DNA from 2 places in the Kitasatospora sp. NPDC058115 genome. Region 1 is predicted to be linked to the other one. Evidence: riboswitches for the same ligand, from Rfam matches in the RefSeq annotation. Region 1 holds a riboswitch; the other holds the start of a gene.
What was found. A riboswitch is a leader RNA that binds a small molecule or an ion and turns the genes downstream of it on or off. The one in region 1 is predicted to bind glycine.

Region 1 (7,001 bases):
CGGCCAGCTCGCCCTGGGAACCGGCGTTCGGCTGGATGGAGACGGCGTCGTAGCCGGTCACCTCGACCAGCTGGCGCTCCAGCCCGCGGATCAGGGTGAGGAAGCCCTCGGCCTGGTCGACCGGCGCGAAGGGGTGCAGCTGGCCGAACTCCGGCCAGGTCACCGACTCCATCTCGGTGGTCGCGTTGAGCTTCATGGTGCAGGAGCCCAGCGGGATCATGCCGCGGTCCAGCGCGTAGTCCCGGTCCGACAGGCGGCGCAGGTAGCGCAGCATGGCGGTCTCCGAGCGGTGGCTGTGGAAGACCGGGTGGGTCAGGTACTCGTCCTCGCGCAGCAGCGCGGCGGGCAGCGCCTCGGCGTCCTCCGCCACCTCGACGCCCTCGACGCCGAACGCGGCCCACACGCCCGCCAGGTGCTCGCGGGTGGTGGTCTCGTCGGTGGAGACCGAGATCCGGTCCGCGCCGTCCTGGAAGACGTTGATGCCCTGGGCGCGGGCGGCGGCGGCGATCTCCGCGGCGCGGCCGGGGACGACCGCGGTGACGGTGTCGAAGAACTCGCCGTGCAGCAGCTCCACGCCACCGGCCTGCAGGCCCGCGGCGAGGGCGGCGGCGTAGCGGTGGGTGCGGCGGGCGATGTCGGCCAGGCCGTCCGGGCCGTGGTAGACCGCGTACATCGAGGCCATCACGGCGAGCAGCACCTGGGCGGTGCAGATGTTGCTGGTGGCCTTCTCGCGGCGGATGTGCTGCTCGCGGGTCTGCAGGGCCAGGCGGTAGGCGCGGTTGCCGTCGGCGTCGACGGAGACGCCGACCAGGCGGCCGGGCAGCGAGCGGGCGTACTCGGCGCGCACCGCGAGGTAGCCGGCGTGCGGGCCGCCGAAGCCCATCGGCACGCCGAAGCGCTGCGAGGTGCCGCAGGCGATGTCGGCGCCGAGCTCGCCCGGGGACTTCAGCAGGGTGAGGGCCAGCAGGTCGGCGGCGACGGCGACGATCGCGCCCAGGCCGTGGGCCTGCTCGATCACCGGGGCGAGGTCGCGGACCACACCGGTGGCACCGGGGTACTGGAGCAGCAGGCCGAACACGCCGCGCTCGGCGATCTCGGCCGGGATGCCCTCGGACAGGTCGGCGACGACGACCTCGACGCCGGTCGGCACGGCGCGGGTGTTGATCACCGCGACGGTCTGCGGCAGGGTCTCGGCGTCGACCAGGAAGACACCGCCCTTGACCTTGGTGACGCGGCGGGCCAGCGCCATCGCCTCGGCGGCGGCGGTGCCCTCGTCCAGCAGGGAGGAGCCGGAGGTGGGCAGGCCGGTCAGGTCGGCGACCAGGGTCTGGAAGTTGAGCAGCGCCTCCAGGCGGCCCTGCGAGATCTCCGGCTGGTACGGCGTGTAGGCGGTGTACCAGGCCGGGTTCTCCATGACGTTGCGCAGGATCACCGGCGGGGTGAAGGTGCCGTAGTAACCCAGGCCGATCATCGAGGTGAGGACGGTGTTGCGGCCGGCCAGCTCACGCAGCTCGGCGAGGACCTCGGCCTCGCTGCGCCCGGCGGGCAGGTCGAGCGCGGTGATCGAGCGGATCGCCTCGGGGACGGCGGCGGTGGCCAGCTCGTCCAGCGAGCCGTAGCCGACCTGGGCCAGCATCTTCTCCTGCGCGGCGGCGTCGGGGCCGATGTGGCGGTTCTCGAAGGGGCTGGCCTGTTCGAGCTCGGTGAGGGTCGCGGGGGTGGTGGGGCGTCCCGAGTTCGGCTGGGCGTTCATGGTGGTCGAGGCCTCCTGGTCACGGACCGGCGGGGGTGCGCACGCCGGCGCCTCACCGCTGCGGACAACAGCGGGGGCCCGGTCGGACGAACCCGACAGGCCTCCCCCTCTGTCATCGGGACCTGAGAGCTTCGCCCGCGCGGAGCGCCGTGGGACGCCCCGCCGGCTTGCACCGTCGGTGAGGGTGGGGTCCGCCGGCTCCCTCGCCCGCGATCCTGCCCTGCTTTCCAGAGTGACCTATCCCGCACGGTACGGATGCCTGAGAGATTCCGGGGAGGAGTTGCTCCTTCGGCGCCCCGACCAGCGGTTTCCGCTGTCGGGGACTCTCCCGAGCGGGCTCGGCGGTCGCGCCCAGGGTACCAGCGGGAGGCACCCCGATCACGGGTGCGTCAGGCCCGACCGCGACTTCGCGGCTGACACCCCGCGGTGACCCGGTCGGCGCAGCCCCGGGCCCGTCCGGCCGCACCCCGGTCGCGCCCGCCCGATTCATGGCATTTGGTGTGAAGTGCCGCTGTCCTGCGGGCGTTTCCGCGACCTCACCGCACTGGAGGAAAAGAGTGCAGACCGACATCGACCCCCGGGACCTCATCGGCCACAAGGCGGTCGACCGCAACGGGGACAAGATCGGCACCATCGACGAGGTGTACCTGGACGACGCCACCGGCCGTCCCGAATGGGCCGCCGTCCGGACCGGCATCTTCGGCCGGGACGCCTTCGTCCCCCTCACCACCAGCGAGTTCTCCGGCGACGAGCTGCGGGTGCCGTACGACAAGTCCCTGGTGAAGGAGTCACCGGACTTCGGCGTGGGCCAGCACCTGTCGCCCGCCCAGGAGCTCCAGCTCTACCGCTACTACGGACTGGACACCCCGGCGCAGGACCGGCCGCGGGCGGGCGGGGGCCCGGCGGCGGAACCGGACGACCTCGACTTCGGCACCACCACCGCCGGCACCACCACCGCCGGCACCGGTGCCGCCGCGGCGACCGCTCCCGCCGCCCACGGAACGCCCGCGACCAACGGAACGCCCGCGACCAACGGGACGGGCGCCACCAACGGGACGGGCGCGGCCTCCGGCACCAACGCCTCGCGCCCGGCCAAGGCGCTCACCTTCCACCGGGCGGCCGACCTCGACAAGCCGTCCGGCCCCGCCCCGGAGGTTCCCGCGCGCCCCCTCGCCACTCCCGCACCCGTCACCCCCGCGGCCCCCGCCGCCCCGGCGCCCGCGCCCTCCGCCGCGGCACCGGCCGCCCCGCCCGTCCCGCCGCCCGTCGTGCCGCCCACCGCGCAGCCCGCAGCCGCGCAGCCGGCCGTCACCCCGCCCGTCCACGCGCAGCCGGCCGTCGAACCGCAGCCCCAGCCCCAGGCACAGGCACAGGCACAGGCACAGGCCCAGCCACCGTCCCAGCCCCAGCCGCGGTCCGCGCGCCCGGAGACCGGTCCGGCCGCCCCCTCCCCCACCGGCCGGCTGGAGATCACCTGCCGCGAGGAGCGCCTGGACATCACCACCGAGTGGCACGTGATCGGCACCGCCAAGCTGCGCAAGTACGTCACCAGCGAGCAGGTGGAGCGCCGGGTCCCGGTGGTCCGCGAGCGGGTCCGGGTCGAGCGGATCCCGGTCGGCGAGGCCGAACGGGCCGCGCTCGACGAGAAGGAGATCGCCGAGGCGGTGGAGGAGGTCACCCTGCGCGAGGAGCGCCCCGTGGTCCGCAAGTACCTGGCGCCGCTCGAAAGGGTCCGCCTGGTGGTCGAGCGGTACACCACCGAGGAGGTGGTCCGCGAGGAGCTGCGGCGCGAGCAGGTCGAGGTCCACGACGACGTCACCGCCGCCCCGGCCGCCACCTCGTCACCGCCGCCCGCCGCACCGCCCGCCGCCCAGGCCCCGGCCCGCCCGGAGCCGGCCCGGCCGCTGGTCTGACACCTCCGGCACCGGACCCCGGCCGCCCCGGCCGGGGTCCTTCCTTTTTACCAAGGCTTAACCAATGAATATTTGACATGCTGAAGTATCTCTCGGCATGGTTACTTCAGTTCATTCACTATGTACGGGAGGAAGCAACCGTGAGTGAGGCACCACAGCCCACCACCGCGGCCGAGAAGAAGCAGAGCAGCGCCCGGGTCCTGCCGGCCCTCATCCTGGCGATGCTGTCGTTCAGCGTGGTGCAGACCGCGGTCGTCCCGATCCTGCCCTCGCTCGCCAAGGAACTGGACGTCTCCGGCTCCAGCATCACCTGGCTGATGACCGCCAACCTGCTGTCCGCCGCCGTGCTCACCCCCCTGCTGGGCCGCTTCGGCGATCTGCGCGGCCGCAAGCCGATGCTGCTGATCTCGCTCGCCGGCCTGGTCGCGGGCTCCGCACTCGCGGTCTCCACGCACTCCTTCACCTGGCTGGTCGTCGCCCGCGTGCTGCAGGGCGCCGGCGGTGGCGTGCTGCCGCTCGCCATCAGCATCGTCCGTGACGAACTCCCCAAGCAGAAGGTGACCGGCGGCGTCGCCGCCATCAGCGCCTCGATGGGCGTCGGCAGCGGCCTCGGCCTGGTCGCCACCGGCCTGCTGCTGGAGCACTGGAGCTACAAGTCCATCTTCTGGATGGGCCTGGTCTTCGGTCTGATCGCGGTCGCCCTGGTCGCCCTGCGGGTGCCCACCGACCCGGTCACCGACAAGGACGGCGGCGCCGACCCGCTCGGCGCGCTCACCCTCGCCGGCTGGCTCTCCGCCCTGCTGGTCGCGGTCAGCCAGGGCAACACCTGGGGCTGGACCTCCACCAGGACCCTCGGCCTGTTCGCCGTCGCCGCGGTGGTCGCCCTGATCTGGGGCATCATCGAGGTCAAGGTCGCGCACCCGCTGGTCGACATGACGATGATGTCCCGTCCGGCCGTCGCCTTCACCAACCTGGCCGGCCTGCTGATCGGCTTCGGCATGTACGGCTCCTTCATGGTCATCAGCAACTTCGCCCAGACCCCGGAGAAGTTCGCCCACTACGGCTTCACCGCCACCGTGCTGCACGCCGGTGTGATGCTGCTGCCCTCCGCCCTCGGCTCGATGGTCGCCGCCCCGCTCGGCGCCCTGCTGATCGCCCGCCGCGGCCCGCGCCTGCCGCTGGTCCTCGGCGGTGTCCTCGGCGCCGTCGCGATGGCCTACCTGGCCCTGCGGCACAGCCACGAGGGCGACATCTACCTCTCCTCGGCGATCTTCGGCCTCGGCATCGGCCTCGCCTTCTCGGCGATGCCCGCCTACATCAACGGCGCCGTCCCGGTCGAGCAGAGCGGCATCGCCAACGGCATGAACGCCGTGCTGCGCACCGTCGGCGGCGCGATCGGCACCGCCGTCATGGCCGCCATCCTCACCGGCGACACCATGAAGCTGCCGATCCCGGTCGCGCTGCCCACCCTGGACGCCTACCGGCACGCGTTCTGGACCGCCGCCGTGGTCTGCGTCGTGGCCGGCGCCGTCCCGTTCCTCATCCGCACCGTCAAGCCGGTCGTCAGCGTGACCACCGGCAACCGGGTGGCGGACCCGATCCCCGGCCGGGAGCCGGTGAAGACCGACGCCTGACGAGGCGTCCGCCCCCGCGCCCAGGGACAGGGCGCGGGGACCGGACCCGGACGGCCGCCGAGGGCATCGCGGCCGTCCGAGCCCGGAACCGCACGCGGCCCCGCCCGGCTCCCCCGCCGGGCGGGGCCGCTTCGCGTCCTCGTCCTACTCCCGCTCCCCGCCCACGCCGTCCCCGTCGGCGGCGTCCCCGTCGGCGGCGGCGTCGGCGTCGTCGTCCGGCGCGACCGGCCACCCCTCGCGCAGCGGCAACGGCCCGGCCGGCTCCAGCGCCGGATCCTCGACCGCGAAGGTCCGCACCCGCCCCGGCCCGCTCCACGGCGTCTCGAAGCGCACCGTCACCCGCCCCACCCCGCTGCCCTGCACCCACCCCGGCCCGTACTCCGCGTGCTGCACGTCCTGCCCGGGCAGCCAGCGCCGCACCACCGCGGCCTCCTCCTCGACCGCCTCGGGCTCCTCCTGCGCCCCGGCCCCGGGCGCCGCCGCGGCGGCCTCCGCCTCCGCCTCCTCCCGGACGGCCTGCGCGAAGAGGTCCTCCTGGGTGTAGTCGGCCAGCTGCGCCACCCCCACGCCCAGCAGCCGCACCCCGCCCGTGATGTCCACCTGCGAGGCCAGCCGCCGGGCCGTCTCGACGATCACCGTCTCGTCGTCCGTCGGGCCCCGCAGCGTCTCGGAACGCGTCAGCGTCGAGAAGTCGAAGCGCCGGACCTTCAGCACCACCGTCCGCCCGGAGCGCCCGGCGCCGCGCAGCCTGCGCGCGCAGCGCAGCGCCAGCGCCTCCACCTCGCGCAGCACCCGGTCCCGGTCGGCCAGGTCCACCTCGAAGGTGTCCTCCACCGACACCGACTTGGCGTCCTGGTCCGCCACCACCGACCGGTCGTCCAGGCCCAGCGACATCTGGTGCACCCCGGCCCCGTGCGCCTTCCCGAGCAGCTGCACCAGCTCCGCCTCGCCCGCCTCGGCGAGCTCGGCCACCGTGTTCAGCCCCGCCCGGCGCAGCACCTGCTCGGTCGCCGGACCGACCCCCGGCAGCGCCCGCACCGGCAGCGGCCCGAGCACCGCCCGCTCCTGGCCCGGCTCGATCAGCACCAGCCCGTCCGGCTTGGCCCGCTCGGAGGCGATCTTGGCCATCAGCTTGGACCCCGCCGCCCCGACCGAGGCCGTCAGCCCGGTGCGCCGCTCGATGTCCGCCCGGAGGTCCTCCACCAGGGCCAGCACCAGCCGCTCCCCGGTCCCGTGCTCCGACTCGGTCAGCACCGGCCCGTAGGGACCGGCCTCCAGGTCGACGTACGCCTCGTCCAGGCTCAGCGGCTGCACCAGCGGCGACAGCTCCCGCAACAGCGCCATCACCAGCTCGCTCACCTGCCGGTACGCCTGGAAGCGGCCGGTCAGGAAGGCCGCGTTCGGGCAGAGCCGGCGCGCCTGCGCCATCGGCATCGCCGAGTGCACCCCGAACCGCCGCGCCTCGTAGGAGGCGGTCGCGACCACGCCGCGCCCGCCCAGCCCGCCGACGATCACCGGCTTTCCGCGCAGGCTCGGTTTGGCCGCCTGCTCCACCGACGCGTAGAAGGCGTCCATGTCGAGGTGGATGATGCTCGGCAGTGACCTCACCCGCCGATCATCCCGCACGGGTCCGACAACACCGCCGACCCGGCCCCCGCCTCAGCGCGCCCCGCCCTCCCGGCCCGCGTCCGCCAGCGCCCG
Region 2 (7,001 bases), on a different contig from region 1:
GCCGTAGATCTTCTCGCGGGCCGCCCGGTCCGGGTTGGTCGCGGCGTCGTCGAGCAGCTTGTTGACCGCGGGGTCGTTCAGCGAGGCCAGGTTGCTGTTGCCCGAGGCCTTGATCGCGCGGCCGTCGACGATCTGCTGCAGGAAGCCGTAGCCGGTCGGCCAGTCGGCGCCCCACTGCATCATCATCAGGCCGATGTTGTGCTCCTTGGCGAACGCCGGGGCGCCCGCGCTGTCGGCCAGGTACTTGCCCTGCGGGTACTGCTGGATCTCGGCGTTGATGCCGACCTTCTTCAGCGCGGCCTGGATCGAGGTCGCGGCGGCGACCTCGGTGGCGCGCTCGGTGCGGGCGGAGAGCACGGTGCTGAAGCCGCCGTCCTTGCCGCAGGCCTTCAGGGCCTCCTTGGCCTTGGCCTCGTCGCCCTTGTTGTCCTTGGTCTCCCAGGCGTTGAAGTCCTGGTGGCCCGGGATGTCCGGCGGGAGCACGGTGTTGGCGACCTGGCCGCGGATCGGGCCGCCGAGCGAGGTCTGCACCGAGACCTTGTCGACCGCGTACTGCACGGCCTTGCGGCACTCGATGTTGTCGAACGGCGCGACGTCGGTGTTGATCGCCATGTAGACCAGGCGGCCGCCGTAGGCGTTGTCGGTGTTCGCCTTGAGCTTCGGGTTCTGCAGGATCTGCGCCTGGGTCTGCGGGTCGACACCGCCGCCCACCAGGTCGACCTGGGCGTTGCCGGCCAGCAGGTCCTTGTCGATGGTGGACTGGTCGATGTTCATCTTGAGCACGATCTTGTCCGGCAGCTGCTTGCGGATCGGGTCGGTGCTCGGGTCCCAGTTGGTGTTCGGGACCAGGACGGCCTGCTTGCCGTCCTCGTAGGACTCGAACTTGAAGGAGCCGGACGAGACGATCTTCTTCACGTAGTCGGCGCCGGTGTCCTTGGCCTGCGGCACCGGGGCCGTCTGCGGGGCGCTGACCAGGTAGTCGAAGTCCGCGAAGGCGTGCTTCAGGTGGAAGACGATCGTGGTGTCGTCCGGCGTCTCGATCGACTTCAGGTCGCCGGTCTTGTCCTTGTACGGGCCCGCGTACGGCGTGCCCTCGTTGTCGACCAGCAGCTCCTTGAAGTACGTCGGGCCGTTGGAGTTCACGTCCGGCGCGAAGTTGGAGCGCTCGACGGCGTACTTGACGTCCTTCGAGGTGATCGGGGTGCCGTCGTCGTACTTCAGGCCCTTGCGCAGCTTGTACGTCCAGGTGAGGCCGTCCGCGCTGACCTGGCCGAGCGACTCGGCGAGGTCCGGGACGAGCTTATTGCCCGCCTCGCCGGCGCCCGGCTGGAAGGTGGTGAGCGGACGCCCGTACAGGCGCGAGAAGTTGTAGATGTAGGCGTAGTACGTGTTGCCCGGGTCGAGCGAGTCCGGGGTGCCCTTCATCTCGAAGGTGACCGTCCCGCCCTTCTTGTCCGAGGCGTTGACGATGTTCTTGGTGGCCGCGTTGGCCCCGGAGCCGCCCGCGGCCTCGGTGCCGGTGGCGGTGGACTTGGCGTCGCCGCTCTTCGAGCTCGACGAGCAGCCGGTGACGACCAGGACCGCGGCAGCGGCCATGGCGGTCAGCGCGACGGTACGGGACCTACGCATGGGTGAGATCAACCCCTTGGGGAAGTGGTGGCTGTACGAGGGATCCTGACGCTCGGTCAGTTGTTCTTGGGATCGAGGGCGTCACGCAGCCCGTCGCCGAGCAGGTTGAAGGCGAGCACGGTGATGAAGATCGCCAGACCGGGGACCACCATGTACTGGGGATCCACCTGGTAGTACCGGATCGCGTCCTGGAGCATCCCGCCCCAGGAGGCCTGCGGGGGCTGGATGCCGACGCCGAGGAAGCTCAGACCGGCCTCGAAGAGGATGTTGGTCGGGATCAGCAGGGTCGCGTAGACCAGGATCGGGCCGACCAGGTTGGGCAGCAGCTCCCTGAACAGGATGAACGGGCCCCGGGCACCCAGGCTGCGGGCCGCGTGCACGAACTCGCGCTCGCGCAGCGAGAGGGTCTGGGCGCGCACGATGCGGCCGATGTAGGGCCAGTTGAAGAAGCCGATCACGAAGATCAGCACCAGGATGTGCAGCGGCAGGCCGTGCAGGCCGAACGCGCCGCCCTGCAGCGACGTGGAGATCGCGATGGCGAAGAGCAGCAGCGGGAAGGCGAGGAAGACGTCCATCACCCGGCTGATCACGGCGTCCACCCAGCCGCCGTAGTAGCCGGCCATGATGCCGAGCACGGTGCCGATGGTGTTGGACAGCACGGTCGCGCCGAAGGCGACCAGCAGAGAGACCCAGGAGCCCTCGATCACACGGGTCAGCAGGTCACGGCCCTGCAGCGGGTCGACGCCGAGCGGGTGGTCCCAGCTCATGCCGCCCCAGTCGCCCAGCGGGAGACCGCCGAGGTCGGCGTCCAGGAGGTCCTGGTGGAGGGCGTCGGGATCCAGGCCGAAGATCGACTCGATCGGCTTGGCGAGCACGGCGAGCAGGATCAGCAGGATCACCACGATGCCGCCGGCGACGGCGGCCTTGTCCCGCTTGAAGCGGGTCCAGGCGATCTGGCCGAGCGAGCGGCCCTCGATCTTCTTGGCCGGGCTCGCGGCGGCGTCTGCCTCCGGTGCGTTGCCGGCGGTCTTGATGGGTGCGGTCATGGTCAGTTCGGTCCCCTCGCCGACGGTGGCCGGCCCACGGGTGCCGGACGCCGGGATCGGCGGCTCGGCTGGTGCGGACGTGCTTTGGGTGCGGACGTGCGGAAGTGCAGGTACGGGGGTGTTCCCAGCGGTACGGCGTGCTCAGTACTGCTGCCACGCGGGATGGGCGTCACGTGGATCATGCGGTCCGCCAGCGCGTTCGCCTTTGTGAGGCGCCAACCACGCGCGGTGGGCTGTTGCAGAACTCTCTGCCATCCGAACTGGCTTGCGCCAGCCCTGCCAACCGACAGATGCCCAACTGTGATCTGTCCGCATGCACCTCCACGATCTTCGGCATATCCCTCTTCACACAGCTGTAACAGCCATGTCAAGATGTCTGCCACCCCCTTCGGCGAGATCGTCCGGAAAAACGCAAAAACCGGCCTGACGTGACGTCAAGCCGGTTCCTGTGGGCGGTTCCGGGCGCGTTCCGCCGGTCAGCGACCGGGGTAGCCGGGCCACGGCTGCTGCGGCGGCGGCTGCTGCCCGGGCCAGCCCTGCGCCGGCGGATGGGTGCCGTAGCCGAAGCCCTGACCCTGCGCCGGGCCCTGCTGCGCGGTGTACGGCGGCGGGGGCACCGGCGGGTACGGGCCCGTCTGCGCCCGGCCGTGCCCGCCCGCCTCGCGGTCGTAGAACGGGCGCGCGTTGGCCCGCATCCACAGCGCCACCGGGTCGTACTCGTCCGCCATCGCCACCGTCGAGACCGCGAGGCCCTCCGGAGCGACCGCGATCGCCCGCTGCATCAGCGCCCGCACGGCCTCCACCGTGGGCGGTGAACTCTCGTACAGGTCCAGGCCGATGGCCAGGTACGGTTCGCCCACCGACGGCCGCACCCAGGCCCGGCGCAGCGCCTTCACCGCGCGCACCTCGACCGCCTGGCGCTCCAGCAGCGCGAAGAACTGCTGGGCCGGCACCTGCGGCTCGCTCAGCTTCAGCGGCCCGGCCGGCAGCCGGTCCAGGCCCGCCGCGACCCGCCGCAGGTCCGCCCACGGCACGCCGACCCCGCCGCCCGGGGCGTGCGGGTTCAGCCACAGGCCCCAGCGGGTGCGGTAGAGCGAGGCCGCGACCTCCTTGCCGGAGATCACCTCGTGGGCCCGCGCCCAGCCGGAGGCCGCCAGCTGCTCGGGCGAGGTGACGGCCGGCGCGTAGCCGTGGCCGCTGATCTCCATGTTCCCGTACTGGGCGTCCGCGCTGCCCGGCGTGCCGTGCCAGAGCAGCATCCAGACCCGGCCCTCGGCGAGCGCGTGCAGCATCGTCTCGTAGGCCTCGTAGCGCTCCGGCGCCACCTCGCGCAGCGCGCGCTCCAGCGCGCCCGGATCCGGGCGTCCGGTGGGCGCCTGGCCCCAGGGCCCCGGTGCACCGCCAGCTACCGATCCCGCACTCATGCGCCCACCTCGCTGCGCTTCTTCGTTCCTCGTCCGTCACCGGCGGCCCGGCGGCCGTCAGCACGCACCCTATGGGGCGGCCGCCGACCGCCGCCACGCCGACGTGCCAGGGTTCGTACCGCCGCCCCGCCCGCACCCCGTCCGGCGGGTGCCGGACGGACGGACGGGGGCCGGATCAGCCCCGCACGTAGAACGGCGCGACCCGGTTCACCAACCAGTCGACCACCGGATCGTCCGCGAGGTCGAGCAGTACGAGGTGGACGCCTCCGGGCAGCGGCGCGGTTCCCAGCGCTCGCCCCAATGCCTCGTTCACCGCGCCCGGGTCGGCCGGGGCCAGCGGGTCCAGCTGGACGCCCACGAACATCACGGTCGGCTCGCCCTCGACGCTCGCCAGCGCCCGCCGCGCGGTCAGCACTCCCGGCAGCGCCGCGAGTTCCCCGCGGCAGGCGGTCAGGAACGCCTCCGGGTCCTCGCCCGGCACCGGCTCGCGCAGCGCCACCCGGCCGCCGCCGGGAGCCTCCGGCGCATCCGGGCCGGCGTCCCAGCGGTCCTCGCGCGGTCCGCGGCGCAGCTCGGCCACGCCCTCCGGCGGCACCGGGATGCCCACCGCCGCCCCGGGGTTGACCGCGATGCCCACGCCCAGCGGCAGGCCGCGGGCGAACTCCCACACCGGCGCGACCGCGAACGGCATCCCGGGCGCCTGCTGGAGGAACACCTCCTGCGAGGAGAACACCGGGACATAGGGGTCGCCGGCCAGTTCGATCGTCGGCAGGTCCAGCGACCGCCCCTGCGGGTCGCCGCCCGACGGCAGCGGGATCCACACCTGGCCGCGCGCCAGCACCTCGATCACCCGGGGGGTCGCGCCCGGGTCGCCGAGCGCGGCGGTGAGCACCTGCTCCAGCTCGTTGGCCGGCCACGTGCCGCCCGGCGGCGCCGCCTCCGCCCCGCCCCACCCCTGCTGCTCCACCGGGTACTCCATCCGCCGCCGTACCGTCCTCTGCTCACCGATGCCCGCAGCCTAGCGTTCCGGCGCCCCGCACCGGGCGGTCAGGCCCGCGGTGACGGAGGCCCCCCTCCCCTCATTCCCGCGGACGTGCCATGATGTGCGCGTCTGCGGTGGCATCCACCCAGGCCCCGCCAACTCCATACCGGCCGCTCGAACCCGCGCGGGAGAGTCCGGAGTGCCCCGTCCAGGCGGCACAGCCGGCGCCGAAGGAGCAAGTCCTCCCCGGAATCTCTCAGGCACCCCTACCGCACGGGTTAGGCACATCTGGAAAGCGGCGCACGGCCCTGCCGTACGCCCACCCACGGTGCAAGCCGCCATGCTGGTCCCCTACAGGGCAGTGGACGGTGAAGCTCTCAGGTTCGACGACAGATGGGGAGACCCAGCCGCCGCATGCCCGCGCGCAGGGTCCGCCGCCCCCGAGACAGGGCCGGTCCCGGCGTGCGCACCCCTGAGTGCCCCGACCGAGGAGTTCCTGGCCATGTCGTCCCTCCGCCTCACCGCGCTCGACGCGCTCCACCGCGCCCTCGGCGCCACCATGACCGACTTCGCCGGCTGGGACATGCCGCTGCGCTACGGCAGCGAGCGCGAGGAGCACCTCGCCGTCCGCACCAGGGCGGGCCTGTTCGACCTCTCCCACATGGGCGAGATCACCGTCACCGGCCCGCAGGCCGGCGAGATGCTGGACCACGCGCTGGTCGGCTTCGTCTCCGCGCTCGGCGAGCTGCGCGCCCGCTACACCATGATCTGCGCCGAGGACGGCGGCATCCTGGACGACCTCATCGTCTACCGCCTGCGCGAGGACGCCTTCCTGGTCGTCGCCAACGCCTCCAACGCCCAGCTGGTGCTGGACGAGCTGATCGCCCGCGCCAAGGGCTACAACGCCGTCGTCTCCGACGACCGCGACGCCTACGCGCTGATCGCCGTCCAGGGCCCGGAGTCCACCGCGATCCTGGCCGGCACCACCGAGGCCGACCTGCCGGGCCTGAAGTACTACGCGATCCTCCCGGCCCAGGTGGCCGGCCGCGACGTGCTGCTCGCCCGCACCGGCTACACCGGCGAGGACGGCTTCGAGATCTTCTGCAACCCGGGCGACGCCGAGCAGATCTGGCAGGCGCTGACCGAGGCCGGCGCTGGCCGCGGCCTCGTCCCCTGCGGCCTGTCCTGCCGCGACACGCTGCGCCTGGAGGCCGGCATGCCGCTGTACGGCCACGAGCTGTCCACCGACCTGACCCCGTTCGACGCGGGCCTGGGCCGGGTCGTGCGCTTCGACAAGACCACCAACGAGGGCGCCTTCGTCGGCCGCAAGGCCCTGGAGCGGGCCGCCGCCGAGGCCGAGGCCAACCCGCCGCGGGTGCTGGTCGGCCTGGTCTCCGAGGGCAAGCGCGTGCCGCGCGCCGAGTACACCGTGGTCTCCGCCGACGGCGAGCCGATCGGCCGGATCACCTCCGGCGCGCCCTCCCCCACGCTGGAGAAGCCGATCGCGATGGCCTACGTGGACGCGGCCCACGCCGCCCCCGGCTCCACCGTCGCGGTGGACGTGCGCGGCAAGCACGAGCCGGTCCAGGTCGTGGCGCTGCCGTTCTACAAGCGCGCCCGCTGACCCTTCCCCACCTGTTTCCCCCGCGAGGAACGTCCGCGCGCCGGGCCGCTTCGTCGTACCCGCTTCCCATCCTGGAGAATGACGCCATGAGCACCAACCCCCAGCACCTGCAGTACACCGAGGAGCACGAGTGGCTGACCGCCGCCGACGCCGACGGTGTGTCCACGATCGGCATCACCCAGCACGCCGCCGACGCCCTCGGTGACATCGTCTACGTGGAGCTCCCCGAGGTGGGCGCCACCGTGACCGCCGGGGAGACCTGTGGCGAGCTGGAGTCGACCAAGTCGGTCAGCGAC

Region 2: it holds a riboswitch for glycine, as region 1 does, so the genes downstream of both, gcvT (glycine cleavage system aminomethyltransferase GcvT) here and gcvP (aminomethyl-transferring glycine dehydrogenase) in region 1, are expected to answer to the same signal.

What each region holds. Positions count from the first base shown of each region.
Region 1 is NZ_JBHVTL010000014.1:10,324-17,324, reverse strand. Features, by position in the region: gene gcvP (aminomethyl-transferring glycine dehydrogenase) at 1-1,753, opposite strand, end outside; glycine riboswitch at 1,991-2,094, opposite strand; partial or broken gene ACFVVL_RS16590 (PRC-barrel domain-containing protein) at 2,311-2,685, shown strand; gene ACFVVL_RS16585 (DUF2382 domain-containing protein) at 3,022-3,666, shown strand; gene ACFVVL_RS16580 (MFS transporter) at 3,807-5,300, shown strand; gene ACFVVL_RS16575 (DNA polymerase IV) at 5,445-6,908, opposite strand; gene ACFVVL_RS16570 (vancomycin high temperature exclusion protein) at 6,960-7,001, opposite strand, start outside.
Region 2 is NZ_JBHVTL010000021.1:127,638-134,638, reverse strand. Features, by position in the region: gene ACFVVL_RS22925 (ABC transporter substrate-binding protein) at 1-1,629, opposite strand, end outside; gene ACFVVL_RS22920 (ABC transporter permease) at 1,686-2,675, opposite strand; gene ACFVVL_RS22915 (enhanced serine sensitivity protein SseB C-terminal domain-containing protein) at 3,152-4,099, opposite strand; gene ACFVVL_RS22910 (enhanced serine sensitivity protein SseB) at 4,275-5,078, opposite strand; glycine riboswitch at 5,257-5,363, shown strand; gene gcvT (glycine cleavage system aminomethyltransferase GcvT) at 5,584-6,705, shown strand; gene gcvH (glycine cleavage system protein GcvH) at 6,792-7,001, shown strand, end outside.